Regions from separate parts of the Spiroplasma citri genome, predicted to be linked through region 1. Evidence: riboswitches for the same ligand, from Rfam matches in the RefSeq annotation. Region 1 holds a riboswitch; the other holds the start of a gene.
The links. Region 1 has a riboswitch for cobalamin ahead of deoD (purine-nucleoside phosphorylase). Riboswitches for the same ligand answer to the same signal wherever they lie in the genome.

Region 1 (8,973 bases):
TTACTCAATTTTATCAACTTCTTTCTTTAATTTTTTTTAAATCCTTTATTTAAATCTATATGTTCCAAAATAGTTGGAACAATTACCAAAATTACAGAAACAAACCATGAAACTAATGCCAAAATAAAAATTTCTTTATTGTTATTATTTATATTTAAAATAAAAACATAAACTAACACAACTGAACTTATAAAAAGAAAAATATATAAAAATCAAACAAAAAAATTAACTAAAATATATCATTTCTTTATTTTTTTATATTCCTTAGTTGTTTTAAATTTCATATCCATAATATAGTCTCCTAACTAAATATTTGTTTAATTTTTCTTTTTCAACATCAAATTCTACCTTAATTTCAAAAATATATTTTATATACATAATAATCACAAAAATAATAACTATAAAAACACATACAGACATAATAATTGCAAGCACAAAGTATGGAAAATCTTTATCATTTCAACTCAATATTGAAAAATAAATAAAAGAACTTAAAAAAAGAAAGCAGCAATTAAATTTAAAAAAATTAAAAAAATTAATAAAAAAATATCTTTAATAAAATTTTTCTTTATTTTTTTATATTCCTTAGTTGTTTTAAATTTCATATCCATAATATAATCTCCTAGCTAAATATTTGTTTAATAAACAATGTTATAAATAATGTTTATATAATGTTTTTTAATTGTAATAAACACTGATTATTAACAATGTTATATATAATGCTAATATATTGTTTATTTAATGTTTAATAAACATTGTTAAATATAAAAATAATAAAAATTGGCACACTGAAAATAACTATTAAGAACTTTAATAGTAAATAATAATAAGTTCATTTTTCTATTTAATAAATTCATTTTTTACAAATGTGATAGCATCTATTTTTTGATTATCATGAATGGTATCACCAATTAAAACAATTATTTCACTAAAACTTCCTAGTGTGCCTTAACTAAGATATTATGATCGATTATAATAAATATTAAAATCCTTTAACCATAACACGGAAAAAGTTTAAGATTTTAATAATACAAAATATAGCAAATGGAATTAATATAATTCACGCTTCACCTAAGAAAACCATTATCTCAGGTAAAATATTTGTTATACCTTCTTTAACTTTTCATAATGCACTAGATAAACCAGTTCAAATACCAGTCATACCCTCAGACATAGTTTTAGGTGTAGGTGCTGTTAAAAAATTAAACGCTGTTGTTAAATACATACCTAACATTATTTATTACTCTCCTTTCTTTCAATTTCTTTTTTATCTTTTTTCTTTCCTCGAATTTGTTTAATTTTTTGGTAAATTGATAAACCAATATAAGTAAAAATACTTAATATAATAACAACACTAAATATTGTCGTTAATCAAGTTGGCATAATACATCTCCTTTCTAAAAAATATCGCGTCACGCTCCGCGTGTTCGCTACGCTCAAAATAAACAATATTGAATAAATTACCGCTAATAAATTACGCGGATAATTTATTCATTTTCTTTTACATTATTAATTACTATCTTATTTACAGTATTAATAACAATATCTTTTCCATACTTAGTTACTAAGGACCGCAAAATAAAATAATGTTTCTTTTCAATAAAAAATCAACTCCTTTCAGAATTGATTTGTTGCACTTCGATTACATGATGCCATTTTATTAATATAAATTAGTTTTTCCATTATAAAATTTGTAATCAAATATTAAAGTTCTAAAATTTGACACGGTTAAATTATAAAAAAAATGCAAGTAATTAACTAATAAAATAATTACTTGTTTGGCTAGGAACAATACTTATTCTGGCAAATAAAAAAGTTAATATACTCGTAAAATAAATCTTAATAAATTTATTACTAAAATTAATCAAAAATTTCTTGAAGGTTTTTAAAACTATTATTTTGTAACAAATTAAAAGGATTGAGTTCTATTAAATATAGAATGACTTAATCCTAAAATTTTATTTTTTATGTACACTTTTCGTTATATATTCACTTTTTAAGTTAATTTATTAATTATTTTAAATAAAACAATCAAAGCCATGATATAAAGCATCTTCTCTTTCTTTGAAAATATCTTTAATATCATATTTTTTTCGATAATCTTCAATTTTGCCCTTTTCAATAGCTCAAATTGCTTCACACGCTAATTTATGCGAATTACATAATGTCATTTGAGGAACATCACCACTATTTAATGGTTCATAATATAATGCCCCTGTAATCATTTCATTTAAACCAAAACCAGGATATTCTCCTTTTAAAATTCCTTGGTGTAAACGAAAGTCAGAAATAATTGGTAATAAATATTTATTTTTATTATGAATTGCTTGTTCAACTACTAAACCAAATTCCATATGAGTTCCTGAATCTCATCCATCTAATTCAAAAATAACATAGTCTGCCTCCGTTAAACCAGCATAATCTAATTCAAAAATTGCTTTATTTGTAGGGCGCTTTTTTTGATTTGTTTCAAAATCAACTGGATTTCCAATAATAAAATCTGGAAACATTTTACGCAACATATCTCCTTCACGTTTTCTTGTATTTCACTGGGCCTCAGTAAACATACTACCCGCATTATAAATTACTTTTTTATTATCTCTCATATTATTTTTTCTCCTTTATTGATTAATTATTGTTTCAAATTTTTTAAATTTTTCCATATCAAGACATGTGCTATTAATATCACCCGTGATAAAAGCACCAACGGCAATTAAATCATATCCTAAGTTTTTTGCTTCTTCATAATTAGTTAAATTAATTCCTCCCGAAGCCATATAAATTTTTGTTGGAAAAAATGTTTTAATTGTTTGAATAAAATTTAATTTAAATGCTGTTGCTGGAAAAATTTTAATAATTTCTCATTTAGCATTAACAATATCGTTAACTTCTTGTAGTGTCATTGCCCCTGGAATATATAGTAAATTATTTTGATGACAATATTCACTAACTGCTTGGTTAAAAACTGGACCCACTAAAAATTGAGCTCCGGCTTTTGCCGCTTGCATTGCTTGTTCTAATGTTAAAACTGTTCCTGCTCCAACTAAAATTGTTGGGTATTTGTTACGAAAAAAACTAATTAATTCTGCAACATTAGGAATCGTGAATGTTAATTCTAAACATTTGACTTGTAAATTAATTAACTGTTCACAAATTTGTTGAGCAACAGCATAATTATGATTTCGAATTACATAAAAAGTTTTATAGTCTAATAGTTTTTCTAATGTAATCATTATTCTTCTAAATATGCTGTAATTCTATTAATAATAGAACTTTGATCTAATTGCTTATACTTAATAACAGCATCAGCACTTCCCGATAAACCATAATCATCAACACCCAGAACTAAACCAGTTTTACCAACAAATTTATATCAAACATAATCATTTGAAAATTCAATTGCAATTACTTTTGTTATATTTTTTGGAACAATTTTTTCTTGATAAGCCCTTGGTTGTTGTTCAAATAATTCAACACAAGGCATTGATACAACACGAATGTTTTTCTTAATTGTCTTAGCTGCAATAATTGCTGGTGCTACTTCAGTTCCTGTTGCAATAATAATTGCCTCCAATGGTTTTGTCTCATCTTCAGCAACAACAATATATCCACCTTTTAGTGTTTGTTCTCAGCATGTTTCTGATAATTGATATGGGGTATCTTGTCGCGATAAGATCAAAGCTGATGGAGTACTTTTTGCTTCCACGCTTGCTTTCAAACATCCAATTGCTTCTTTAATATCCGCTGGCCGAAAAACATTTAAATTCGGACAATTTCGTAACATTGCTAATTGCTCAACTGGCTGATGTGATTTTCCATCAAAACCAACACCAATTGAATCATGGGAAAAAGCAAAAATAACTGGTAAGTTTTGAATACACGCCATTCGAACACATGGTTTCATATAATCAGCAAAAATTAAAAATGTTGAATTAAATCCTTTCAAACCTTGGTGTAATTCAACACCAATGCTAATTGTTCCGGCCGCAAATTCTCGCACTCCAAAATGGACATTATTATTTTGTGGGGTTGATGTTGTTCATGATCCATTATAACCAATGATTTTGGTTGCAGTTCCTAAATCAGCACTACCTCCAAACATATTATTTAAACATTTTTGTTGATAATATTTAAATACATCTCCCATAATAATTCGTGTTCCTGCTTTTTTATCTTTATCTGTTGTTAATAATTCTGCAAAAGATTTTAAATTAACCGATGGAATAGCAAATAATTCTTCATATTCCTTTGGAAACTCTGTTTTGTAAGCAGTTATTTTTTTCTTTCACTCTTCATATTTTATTGCTCCTCGTTTAGCAAAAGTATCTTGTCAGTGTTTTTTAACATCATTGTCAACATAAAATTGAGGATGATTAAAATCATAAAATGCTTTTACTTGGTCCATCTCCTCAGAAGTAAATGGTGAAGAATGCATTGGTGAACCTTGTTTTGGATGCCCATAACCAATAATTGTTTTACATTCAATTAATGTTGGTTTATCAGATTTTTGAGCTTGTTCAATTGCTTTTTGAATTGCTGGCAAGTCCTCATCTGCGTTTTCAATTCGAATATAATTTCAATTTTGTGCTTCAAAAAAACGTTGATAATCAATCTTTAAAACAGCATCACATTTTGTATCTAATTGACAATCATTTGAATCATATAACATAATTAATTTATTTAATTTTCACACCCCAGCTAATTGAATTGCCTCAATTGCTCCTCCTTCTTGTAAATCACCGTCACTACATAAAACATAAGTATAATGGTCAATGATTTTATAATCTGGTTTATTAAATTTAGCCGCTAGATGTTGTTCAGATAATGCCATCCCAACCCCATAGCCAACTCCTTGCCCTAGGGGGCCAGAAGAATTATCGACTCCAGGAGTAACGCCATATTCTGGATGAGCTGGAGTTTTTGAATTAATATGACGATAATTTTTTAAATCATCAATTGTCAAATTATAACCAGCTAAATGTAAAATCGCATATTGTAAAGTTGAAGCATGTCCTGGGGATAATACAAAACGATCACGATTGATTCAATCGGGTACTGCCGGATTAGCAATTAAATTATCTAAATAAATTGCTTGCATTAGTGGTGCTGCACTTAATACAATCCCTGGGTGACCAGTTTTATTATAAATAATAGGATCTAAGCCTAAAATTCTTAAATTACTTAAACTTTTTGTTTCAATATTATTATTTGTGCTTTTCATTTTAATTTCCTCCTTATTAAATTAAAATATTAATAATAATTATTTTTAAATTAAACAAGGAACCTTATTATCAAGAGGTAATAAATGTTGCATAATAATGCTTATTTTTTCTGAAAAATCATCATTGTCAGCATCAATAACAATAAATTTATAATCATTTTTTAATTCATGATATAAAATTTCATATTGTTCATTCAATTTTTCCCAGTAATAATATGGGGTTTCTAATTCTAATTGACGCCCACGCTGTTTAATTCGTTCAACAGCCTTTTCAGTTGAAACTTTTAAATAAATAATGACATCAAATCCTAATTTTTGTTTCAAAATTGGAACAATAACATTTTGAAAAAAACGATTGTAGACTTTAAAATCAATTTCATTCATAATTTTTAATAAATGAGAAACTCGCACAAAAACAGGGTCTTCTAAAATTGTGCGGTCAAAAACAGTATCATCTAAATTATCAATGTTAAAAAATTGCTCAATTCTTGTTGTTAACATATAAATTTGCATTTTAAAAGCAAATCCTTCCATGTCCTGATAAAAATCCTTAAAATATGGATTTTCTTCTAATGGTTCTTTAAACAAATTATAGTTTAATTGTTTGCATAATTCTTCACTAACTTTTGTTTTCCCTGCCCCAACGGTTCCAAAGACTGCAATTTTCATTTTATTGCTCCTTTCGTTTTTAACCCATTAATTGAACAGCAGTGTCTAATGCTAATTCAACCATTGTCATAAAATTATTTTGCCGTTCTAAAGCTGTAGTAACTTCTTTCGTCACAAGATGGTCAGAAACTGTTAATAATGTCGCTGCATGTTTTTGCGTAACAATTGCATTAGTAAACAAAGCATATGATTCCATTTCAACAACATCTAAGTTATGAGTATGAATAAAGTCTAATGAATCATCATAACGGTAAAAAACATCTGCTGCATGCGCAATTCCCGTGTGTGTTTTAATTCCTTTTGCTTGTGCTACAGCTTCAATTTCATTAAATAATTTTTCACTTGCGGCAATTAAATTACTATCAATATTAGCTGCAATTTTTGCATAATTACTTTCACCAAATGCTTCACGAACATTAAAGATATCATAAACTTTAATATTCGGATTATAACTTCCAGCTGAACCAATTCGAATAATGTAATCAACATCGTAAAACTTAAATAATTCGTATGAATAAATTCCAATGCTTGGACAACCCATTCCGCTTCCAGCAATTGTTACCTCAATGTTTTTATACTTGCCAGTATACATTAACATATTTCGAACTTCATTTACTAATTTTAAATTTGTTAAATATTTTTCCGCAACGGTTTTTGCTCGTAATGGGTCTCCCGGCATTAAAACGACTTTTGCAATTTCTTCTTTTTTGGCATTAATATGTGGTGTCATTTTTTGTTCCTCTCTTTTCCGCTTAATTTAATTACCAATAAATACCTATCAATCCTATTTTTATTTAAAAAGTAAGGATATTTAAACAACACGAAAAAGAATATTGTTGCATATCCACATAAATGATGTTTAATTTCTACGGTTATTTTAATTAATAGTTTAAGACAACAACAAAAATAAAACCATTTTAAATCAAATGCTATTAAACTTAATTATTAATTAATTTTTATTATTTATTATTTTTTAAATAATACCTTTTGATAGGTTTACTGCTTTAAATTAACAACTAAAAAACTCTTTTTGACGTCTTTCAAATTATTATTTAATAGTTTTCACTAATAAATAATTAATCATCCAACCCCAGAGATAATAACTATAAGTGCAGCATTGATATCTTACCAATGTTTTTTAGAACGGTCTACTGGCTTAGTTTCACTTTACTCACTTTTCCTTCTCAAGAAATATTTTCTCAATGGAATTATGCTAGCTTTCATCCACTTTACAGTTGCTGGGACAGCCTAGGATTCACACCTAATTCCCGTAACATCCAAAATTGCTTTTTAAAGTTGTTAAAATAATAATATAAAGTTTACTTTTAAAATGCAAGTTAAAATTAACAAATTATTTACCAACTAAAAAGAAACTAGGAAAAAAGTTGATATTTTTATAATTAAAAATAAAACTATTGTCAGAAAAATCTAGGAGAATATAATGAAAATTGTAAATAATATTTATGGGCCTTACTTATTAAGTATTTTTACTCCTTTCAATCTCAATTAGAATCAAAAAATAGTCGAAAATCTAGCCCACCATAAAAATAATCGATAATATAATAAAATAAATAATAAGCAATTGATAATAAATAGTTTTTTAGTTAATAGCAGTTATTCATTTGCAATGTTATTAAATAAATTAGGTTTAGTTTTAAATTTTGTTATATTCCTTGCTAGTAGTAATCAGAAATATAGTCACAATGGTAAATGATTTAATGAATAATGTATTAATTATAATATAATTAATATAATTAGCAAACTCCCATATTATTCTCATACTAATCCTAATTATCATTAAAATGAACTGACCAGATTTATTATTTACATATTCGCTAGCGTTAATGCTAGCAATTTTTATCGTTAATTTAAAAAAAGCAAGATTTTCTTGCTTTTTTTAAATTAAACTTATTTTTTAGTAAATTCTAAAGTAAATAATGTTGATGTTCACCCAGTATAACAAACCGCATTATTTGGAACAAATAATAAATCAAAGTTTCAAACTGCCCGACGACGGAGTGAAAAAGTATCTTTAGTTTTATTTAAACTCACTTCATGAACACGTTTTTCTCAATTACCAGTGGTAAAAATGTCAAGTCCTGGTAAATTCTTTCCTTTATATGCTTCTTTAAAATCATCAATTAAAATTTTTAAAACATCTTTATATTTGCGATTTTTTAAATTTAAAATTTCAGTAAAAGCTTCTTCGCTAAGATGGAATACGCCGGAATGTTCATTTGATTCTAATTTAAAATGATTATAAAAAGCGACTACTAACCGTCCAAACTCCATTAACTTATTTGTTAAACCTTCTTCTGTAATTTCAACTTGAACTTTTAAGGCTTGACCATCATTCATTACTGCTCCAGATAGTGGGAAAACAGCTACTTGAATTTTAACTAAATTGACATGAAAATCAGCTAATCGTAAGTTTTGCCCTCCAATATTAAAAACATTAACTAATGCACGATAAAACTTAACAAAATTTTCTGGAGTAATTTTATCAGGTTGATATTCTTTTCCAGTTCAAACATATGAGGCTGTATTTTTTCGAACAACATCAACACCATTAGTAGTATTATTAATTGCACTTGTTAGTAAACTCAACAAGGTTATTGAAGAATTATATTTAATATTCTTTACAAATTTTTGTAATTCGCTATCACTTTCAATTTTACGCTGTAACTTTTCTAAAATAATTTTATCTAAATTAGCAAAACCAGCCGTATAGTTTACATCAAAATTTTGATAAATTTTAGCAAATTCTGGCGCTTTATCAATTTGAAAAACTCCTTATGTATTGAAAAAATTAACAATTACTCTGGAAATTTTTTGAACCATTCCATTTAAAACAACTTTCATTTCTTCTGAATTATCAGTAATAACATATTGAATCACATAATCTGAAGTTGTTGATAAAAGTTTAAAATTAGCTTTAAATTGAAAATGGAAATCTAATCTAACTGTTTTCACTTTTTCTAATCCTGGTCGATCTAAAATTGTTTTTAATTGTGCCATATCAATAAAAGTTAATTCATAATTTAAACTATCACTTACTAATTCAATTGGTTTACTATCAGGAT
Region 2 (8,973 bases), 650 kb from region 1:
TTAGCATTATTTTCATTAAGAACTAAAAAGAAACAAAAAAAGGAAAAGATTAACAGTTGTTAATCTTTTCCTTTTTTATATTAATTATAATTCAATTAAAACTTTAATTCCTGGTCCCATTGTTGTTGTTATAGCAATATTTTTAATATATGTTCCTTTAACAGCTGCTGGTTTTGCCTTACGAATTGTTTCATAAATTACATCATAATTAGCTTTTAAAGCTTCAACTTTGTATGATGCTTTACCGATAATTGAATGAATGTTTCCATTTTTATCAACACGGTATTCAACTTTTCCTTTTTTAACATCACCAATTGCTTTAGCAACATCTGGAGTAACTGTTCCTGTTTTAGGGTTTGGCATTAATCCTTTTGGTCCTAATAATTTCCCAATTTTCCCTAATTCTGCCATAATATCTGGTGTTGCAATGATAACATCATAATCAAATCAATTTTCTTTTTGAATTTTTTCAATTAAATCTTTACCACCAACAAAATCAGCACCCGCTGCTTTAGCATCAGCTTCCTTGCTATTTGTTAAAACTAAGATTCGTTGTGTTTTTCCTGTTCCTTTTGGTAACACAACAGCTCCACGAATTTGTTGGTCAGCATGACGTGGATCAACATTTAGATTAAAGGCAACTTCAACGGTTGAGTCAAACTTTGTTGTTGCAGTTTGTTTTGCTAATTCAATTGCTTCTACAATTGGGTATACCTTATTTTTGTCAACTAATTCAGCAGCTTTGTTATATTTTTTACCAAATTTTGCCATCCTTAGTTTTTTTCCTTCTTACTTGGCATACCTTGAACAACTATCCCCATATTACGAGCAGTTCCCTCAATAATATTTATTGCTGCTTCAACATCATTTGCGTTTAAATCAATAAGTTTATATTCCGCAATTTTACGAACTTCATCAACTGAAATCGTTGCTACTTTCTCATCTTTTGCCTTTGCTGACCCCTTTTGGATTTTTGCTGCTTTTTTTAATAAAATTGCGGCTGGTGTTGTTTTTAATTCAAATTTAAATGTCTTATCATCAAAAGCAGTAATAACAACTGGAACGACATCACCCATTCGTTCTTTTGTTGCATCATTGAACTGTGTACAAAATTGAGGCATATTAATTCCTAATGAAGCTAATTCTGGCCCTGGTTTTGCTTGTCCTGCTTGAAATTCTAATTTTGCAATTCTTGTAATTTTTGCCACGAGCAATTTCCTCCTTTTAATTAAATTCTCGCTGTGGTCCAAACGTAATGTTAACATTACTACCACATTTAAGCATACTCTATATAATAGAATAAATGCCTAATTAATTATAACAATAAAAAAATAAAAAAACAACTTTATTTTAAAACAAATGTCCTTATCTTGTGATAATTTAGTAATAGTTATCTAGCAAAAATTTCGCAATTATTTATATTATTAATTTGGTGATAGCTACGGAAAGAAAATTAACAATGACAGAAAAACATAAATATAAAACTACTGGAAAAGTTATTAATAATGAAATAACAAAAAAACGTGCTGCTAAAATTTTAGATTTGTCTATTCGTAGAATTGAAAAATTAATGAAAATTTATGATACACAAAATATGACTTCCTTTGCCCATCATTCACATGGTATAACAGCATATAACAAAACAAAACCAGAAATTTGTGAAAATATTCTTAATTTTTACAAAACTAAATATATTGATTTTAATTTTATACATTTTAAAGAAAAATTACTTGAAAATGAAAAAATAAAAATTTCTTATTCAGTTTTGTACAACTTAATGTCTCTAAATCAAATAAAATCTCCTAGAAAACAGAAATTAAGAAAAAAAAGATAAATCACATCCTTTAAGAGAACGCCGCAAATATTTTGGGGAATTATTACAAGCTGATGCTAGTAAACATTTATGACTAGGAATAAATCATCCTAAAATATTTTTACATGGTGCTATTGATGATACAACAAATACAGTTGTTGGATTATATTTTGATTATCAAGAAACCTTAAATGGTTATTATAATGTTTTATATCAAATTTTAAAAAACTATGGTATTCCTATGACATTTTATACAGATAAGCGAACAATTTTTACTTATCAAAAAAATAATAGTAAAAACGAAGAAAAAGACACATTTACTCAATTCAGCAGATGCTGTAATGAATTAGGTGTCGAAATCATAACTACTTCAATTCCTCAAACAAAAGGTCGAATTGAACAGTTATGAGGTACTTTACAAGATCGTCTAAAAAATGAATTAGGTCTTGCAAAAGTAACTACTCTTGAAGAAGCAAATAAGTTCTTAAAAGAATTTCTACCTAAATTCAATAAACACTTTGCTCTTCCCATTGATTATAACAATTCTGCTTTCGTTGATGCACCAGAAAGTGACAAAATTAATTTACTTTTATCAATAACTTCAACAATAAGAACAGATAATGGATCATCAATTAGTTATGCAAATAAAAAGTGCTTAACTTATGATAATAAAAAACTAAAAGTTTTTAATTCAAAAACAAATGTTACAATAATGTTACAATAATTAATGCATTTGATAAAACATTGTATCTTAAGTATGAAAACAAAATTTATAATCTATTAGAATATATTCCAACAGTTAAAAATACAGAAAAAACATTACCAAAATCTAAAGCTCATAAACCCAAATCAAATCATCCATGAACTGAAAGATATACTATGAAACAATTATCAATTAAATAAATTTACGAAATTTTAGCTAGATATTGACACTTTATTTTAAAACAAAAAATAACAAATAAAAAATTAAATAAAAGCAATTATTAATTAAAAAATATTGTTAATTTTAAATAAACATTATAAGGTAAGTATTGTAAATGATTTTAAAAATATTATATTTTTAAAATAAATGGCTTAATTAATTAATTAATTAAAATAATAAGGAAATTTTAATATGGAATTTACATCAGAAATGAAAAATCAGCTGAAAAAAATATATAAATCAATTAAAAAGGTCTTAATTCTTTGAACATCTATAATAAAGTAAACTCTTAAAAAGAGTGTAATATTTTATTAGGAGATGTTCTTTTATTATGGGAAAATGATACACAAAAGAAGAAAAAATAAAAATTATTAAATACTATCATAAAAATGTGTATATGAATACAATAAAAAAATTTACTATTGCAAAGGAAACTTTAAGCAGATGAATTAAAATCACAAATGAAGATAATTTAATTCCTGGAAAGGATCCTCAGTCAAAGGAAATTCGCAGACCAGGCCGACCTAAAACTATTGATTTTAATAGTATGAGTAAAGAGGAACTAATTAAATATATAGAAATGATACAAGATATAAAAAAGTATTTAACCAAATCGAATAAAATGAAATTTTGAGCGGTTTGGTCCTTGAAGAAAAAATACACGATTAAATATTTAACTCATATTTTAAATATTTCTAAATAAGGATATTATAAGTGATTTAACAACGGTATGCAAAAATTTAATAAGTGAGATTCAAAATTAGCTAAATTAATTAAAATATCATTTTTTAAATTTAATAAAATTTATGGTTATAAAATGTTAACTTTAATAATTAATAAAATCTATAATTTATCTTTAAAAGCTCATATGGTATATAGATATATGAAATATTTAAATCTAAAATCTGTTCAAAGAATTAAAAAATTCAAATATAAACTTTAATCTGGGCCTTTTCGATATGAAAATTTATTGAGTCAAAACTTTAGGACTACTGAACTTAATCAAAAACTAGGAACCAATATTACATATTTGCTAACTAATAAAAAAACTTATTATTTATCAATTGTCAAAGATTTTCATAATAACCAAATTTTGGACTATCAAATTAGTAATAATTTAGGTACTAATTTTGTTTTAAAAAATATTATTAATGCTTGAATAAAAGCTGGTAAACCTAAAACATGAATTTTACAATCTGATCAAGGATTTCATTACACAAATTAAAATTATCAAAGACTTTGCAATTATTTAGGAATTAAAATATCAATGTCTAAACGAGGTAATCCATATGATAATGTCCATACTAAATCATGATTTGGTACAATGAAAAGTGAATTTTTAAATCAAATTTCAAGAAAAAAGAGAACTACAAAATGAATTATAAGTAATTTACCTAAGTAAATTTATTTTTATAATAATTTTAGACCACAATAAAAATTAAAAGGTCTAAGTCCTGTTGAATACAGGAACCTAAACCTTTAGTCATTTTTTATTAGTCTACTTTTCTTGACTAATTCACTTTTTTACAACACTTGGTTTTAATAAAAAAGAATCTGAAAAAATAGCAACTTCTACTTGTAAAAATATAACAAAAAATTGAAAACAAATGGGAATTAATGAAAATGTAGTAAATGAGTGAAGTTCAATTGCTACAGACGCTTCAAGAGAAGGAAAAAAACACCAAATTTCTTCACCACAAACAGGACAAGCAGAATTACAAAAAATGATTGATAAAATGGTATACTTGTTCCAATCCAACCACGCATGTCAACAAACAGCATTAATAATCCTGCAGCATAAACTAATCCAATTGCAAAACAACAAAGAATAAAAGATATTCAAAAAATTTATAAAGAATTTAATCAAACAGAACAAAATCAAGAACTTGAACAAGAAAAATAAAAAGACGATTTTGTTCTTTTTAATTTATTACTACAAATTATTACTACAAAATCGACTATTTAATAAATTAATTATTGAGACTAAAGTATTATTTGATTTGCTTCCACAATTTACATATTAAATAAAAAATGATATTAAAATAATTTTAATATCATTTCTTAATAGCATTAAATTTTTACTCGTGAACAAAAATCCACCCTAATGCTCCAACTCCAATAAAAAGATTAGGAACGGCCCCTAAATAGGTTCAGGGTGATTGATAATCTGCTTTTACAAAAAATCCAACTATGAAAATTACTGCTAAACTAGCAATGGCAAGTGCTCATAATAATGATCAAAAGCCTGGTTTAACTGATAGCGGAACCAAAATATACAAAATTCCTAAAATCAAAAGAACTGGTCAACTTGTGTCTCATCCGTAAATTGAAGTTTTTGTTGGAACGCCAGCAGCAAATAAAATGCCAATAATAATAATTCAAGCTGCGCCAATAAACATTAAAATTTTTGGTCATGTTAATGTCTTAATAATTTCATCTCCTTCCAAGATAATTACAATAATAATTATACAATAAAATTATGAAATTATTTTGGCATTTTTATAACCTTTATCATTAAAAGAATTTTAATTTCGCGATGTTAAATATGTCAAAACATCAGTCACACGAAAAGTATTATTAATTGCAGGAATTAGTTGTGGTGAAATATATTGGGCCTTATTTTCACCAATGATTTTAAAATAAAAACCTCAGTTGGGTAATCGGTATTTTATTTTATTAAAACTATTATTTATTTAATCTTCTTGATAATTTAGATCTATTCGAAATACATTTTGAGCCTTAGTTTTTGACACTCTAATTGAAACTTTACTAACAAGGCTTAATGGAATATTCATCCCCACTTGAATTTTATTTTCAGTGCTACTTCAAACTCCATATATTGCCTTTTGGATTTCCGTCTGCAATAAAACATCCCAACGGTTAGAATTTCATCAAACAAATTGTTTTCCATCCACTTCTTGAACTGGATGAGAATCACGAATTGTTCCTCATTGTTTAAATTCTTTTTGAAATCGGTCATTTAGTTGCTTCATATTCTTACTATTTTTAAGGTCTTATCACTTTATCTTGTGACATTATTGTATAACCATTAACAGGGGTATTTTGCGTCAAAAAGGAATTAGAAATATAAACATTACCATCATCAGTTTTTGTAAATGTTATTGGCTCATACAGATGAGTTACATCTTGCATATGAGCAGTATCACCAAACTGTAATTTTTGTATTACTTTATCAAGACTTACAACATTTTTAAAATAAAAATAAATATGTGCTTCTTGATTAAGATCTAATCAATCTTTTTGTTGGAAGGTACTTGATGCAGTTGACAAATAATAATTATTATAGCCAACCACAAATTCTTCATTTTCCTCCGTTTTTATTTGATAGATTCAATCTGGATCACAATAGGAAAGCGATTCATCAACATTTTTACAAGAAATTGTTGTTAATGTTGGTGAAAAAATAAATGTAGAACTTAGGAATAGTAATAATTTTTTTTCATTTTCTTATTTTTTTCTAGCAAATTAACAATGGACAATTTAATTCTAGTTCCAGTAAATTAAAAAGCATTCCCCAGCATGCTTTTTATATAACAATCACTAAATTATTTATTTACAAAATAATTACATGACTCACACCCAAGAATTATATAATAAGACTAATTAAATTTAGAAAGGTCTACTGGCTTAATTTCATCCTACTAACCGCCTTCCCAAAAGTTTTCCTTTCAGTGGCTAATGTGGCTTTCGTCAATATCACAGTTGCTGGGACAGCTTAAGATTTACACTTAATTCCCTAACTCTAAATAACTATTTACTAAATTGTCTAAAATTCATGCTGGAACATTTCAAAAACAAGCGCTTTCTATAATTGACGATGGATAACTTAAGGGTAACAAATAACTAATAATATTTAAACAATTAAATCGAAAATGACTAGGTTGTGAAATAAATAATAATTACTTTGCAATGGTACAAAAGCGATTAAAGAAAATACAACTTAAATTAAATTTTTAAAAAATGAATAACTTTCAATTAATCAAAAAGATAAATTATATTGCTGTTTTAATTGCAATGATGGTTGTATTATCGCAAACTATGCGAATCCAAATTATTCCAAGAACATCAATTCCATTATTTTTAATTCCTATTTTTATAAGTGGAATTATTTTAAATTGATATTGGTGTTTATTAATTGGAATTATGGGACATTTTTTATCAGATTTAACATTATGAGGTTTTACTGTGGGATCATTATGCTGAAATATTGGGACAGGTTTATTAGCAGTTTTAATTAAACTAATTAATTGAATAAAAATAAATCATAGTATTAAAATTATTCTTATTTTATTAGCAAACATAATTATTTATCTTCCAATTGATTTTATGCTTTTTTTGATTAAATCTTGGTGTTTTAAATATAGAACAAATAATTATCGGAATATTAATTACGAACACAATATGTTTACCAATTTTCTATTTTATAACATTAAAAATTAAAAAAGATTAAAAATAATTTTTTAGAGAAAGGAACTATCAAAATGAAAGAAACAGAAAAATATATAAGTTATCAAGTTATGACAAATAATTTAATTTTAACAAAACCTTATTATGATATTAAAGGTAATAAATGAATTGATTTAAGGATAAAAAATTTATTGTATCATTATGCAAGCATTAATATAAATAGCAAATATTTTAAATTACAATATAACAAAGATTATTGTTTTATTACAATTTTTAAAAATCAAAACTTTTATATTAAAAATAAAGATGGAAAAATTGAGGGTGAGGTTAATTGAGAAAAACTGCACCCTTTTTTATTAGAAATGAATAAGCAAGTTTTAATTAAAAAAGCAGAAAAAAAACAAATATACCAAGAAAATTTAAAATATTTTAATAGTAATAAATTTCCAAAAAAAGATGATTAATTAGACAAAATAAAAATGAAATTTTTCAAATATTTTGGCAAAGCCAAAATGTATGATGAGCAAGCATTTTGGCTTTATAAATTTAATAAATTTTAAAAGGTAAAAATTTCCAAAAAAGGAGGATAAAAAGATGGAAAAAGAAGATAAATTTAGGTCATCACCACCAATTGCAACTTTTAAAAAATATAGTAGTAAAAGTGTTAATAAATTAATAAGACATAATTTTAGAATTGGAATACCTGAAAATGTTAATCCTGAATTTACAAAATATAATTTTTATTATGTTAGTGATAAAAAAGAAAAAATTATAAATGATAAAGGTTTTAAGTTAGCAAATAATAAAAGATTTGAATTATTAAAAAATATAGAAGAAGATTGAAATAAACAACAACAGAAATATAGTGAAGCACAAAAATCAACTTTTAAAGATTTTTGTAATAAACACAATACTTACATAGAAGTTGTTTTGCCAGCAACAAGACAAGAATGATTTGAAAAAATGGGAATATGTCAATTTACAGATATTCAAGTATGGGACAAAAAAACAGATACGCGTAAAATGGGACAATTAATTCCTGAAAGTATAAATTATTATAAATTAAATGAATGAGTTAATATTGAAATAAATTTTATGAAACAATGAATGAAAAATAATCTTAAAACAGATATTGGGTATTTATATTCAACAGTTCATATGGACGAAACAACACCCCATATTCATTTTGGTTTTATTCCAATTAGTAAAGTTTTTTCAAAAAAGCTCAATGAAGAAAGATACATAATTAGTAATAATAGGGTTTTTGGTGGCAAAAAACAACTACAAAAGTTTAATAATTACCATGCTAATTATTTAACAAAAGCAGGTTATGAAATAGAACCTGGTGAAATTGGTGGTAAAGGTAGTTATAACACTATGAATTTTCGACAAGTTAAAGAATTTGAACGAAATAAATTAGAAAACGAAATTAATAATCTATTTGATGAGTACATATCTACGAAAGGCAATGTTAAAGAATTTAACAAAATTAAAAGCATCAGTGATGATTATGATAGTTTAATTTATGAAATTAAACAATTGAAACGTGTAAAATGAAGTGCAACAAATCTTTATTAACTAAATAATATAATAAAAATTAAAAAAATCAACCATAAATTAAAAAAAATAAAAATAATTTTAATTTTTCTTTTAATTTATTCACATTTAAACACACTAAAAAAGAATTTATTAAATTTTAATTAATAAATACATATTTTATTATTTTAATGACATATTTTGTTATTTTAATGACATATTTTATAATTTAATATACATTTTTGACATATTTTATGAATTAATTTACATATTA

Region 2: linked by a shared signal. The riboswitch ahead of SCITRI_RS11880 (hypothetical protein) and the one ahead of deoD (purine-nucleoside phosphorylase) in region 1 are both predicted to bind cobalamin.

Annotation. Positions count from the first base shown of each region.
Region 1 is NZ_CP013197.1:530,663-539,635, reverse strand. Features, by position in the region: partial or broken gene SCITRI_RS12570 (DUF3627 domain-containing protein) at 1-8, opposite strand, end outside; gene SCITRI_RS02855 (hypothetical protein) at 27-290, opposite strand; gene SCITRI_RS02850 (hypothetical protein) at 983-1,234, opposite strand; gene SCITRI_RS02845 (hypothetical protein) at 1,234-1,383, opposite strand; gene SCITRI_RS09840 (hypothetical protein) at 1,488-1,637, opposite strand; gene SCITRI_RS02840 (nucleoside 2-deoxyribosyltransferase) at 2,019-2,606, opposite strand; gene SCITRI_RS02835 (bifunctional 4-hydroxy-2-oxoglutarate aldolase/2-dehydro-3-deoxy-phosphogluconate aldolase) at 2,622-3,233, opposite strand; gene tkt (transketolase) at 3,233-5,221, opposite strand; gene SCITRI_RS02825 (deoxynucleoside kinase) at 5,267-5,890, opposite strand; gene deoD (purine-nucleoside phosphorylase) at 5,910-6,620, opposite strand; cobalamin riboswitch at 7,019-7,203, opposite strand; gene SCITRI_RS11245 (hypothetical protein) at 7,799-8,497, opposite strand; gene SCITRI_RS11240 (hypothetical protein) at 8,684-8,973, opposite strand, start outside.
Region 2 is NZ_CP013197.1:1,476,465-1,485,437, forward strand. Features, by position in the region: gene SCITRI_RS11855 (hypothetical protein) at 1-63, shown strand, start outside; gene rplA (50S ribosomal protein L1) at 85-771, opposite strand; gene rplK (50S ribosomal protein L11) at 774-1,265, opposite strand; partial or broken gene SCITRI_RS12610 (ISNCY family transposase) at 1,453-2,716, shown strand; gene SCITRI_RS11860 (hypothetical protein) at 3,067-3,438, shown strand; gene SCITRI_RS11865 (hypothetical protein) at 3,706-3,960, shown strand; gene SCITRI_RS11870 (hypothetical protein) at 4,343-4,567, shown strand; gene SCITRI_RS08705 (hypothetical protein) at 4,814-5,134, opposite strand; gene SCITRI_RS11875 (hypothetical protein) at 5,429-5,728, opposite strand; gene SCITRI_RS11880 (hypothetical protein) at 5,742-6,050, opposite strand; cobalamin riboswitch at 6,352-6,541, opposite strand; gene SCITRI_RS08715 (hypothetical protein) at 6,771-7,196, shown strand; gene SCITRI_RS08720 (hypothetical protein) at 7,238-7,627, shown strand; gene SCITRI_RS08725 (plasmid recombination protein) at 7,758-8,741, shown strand.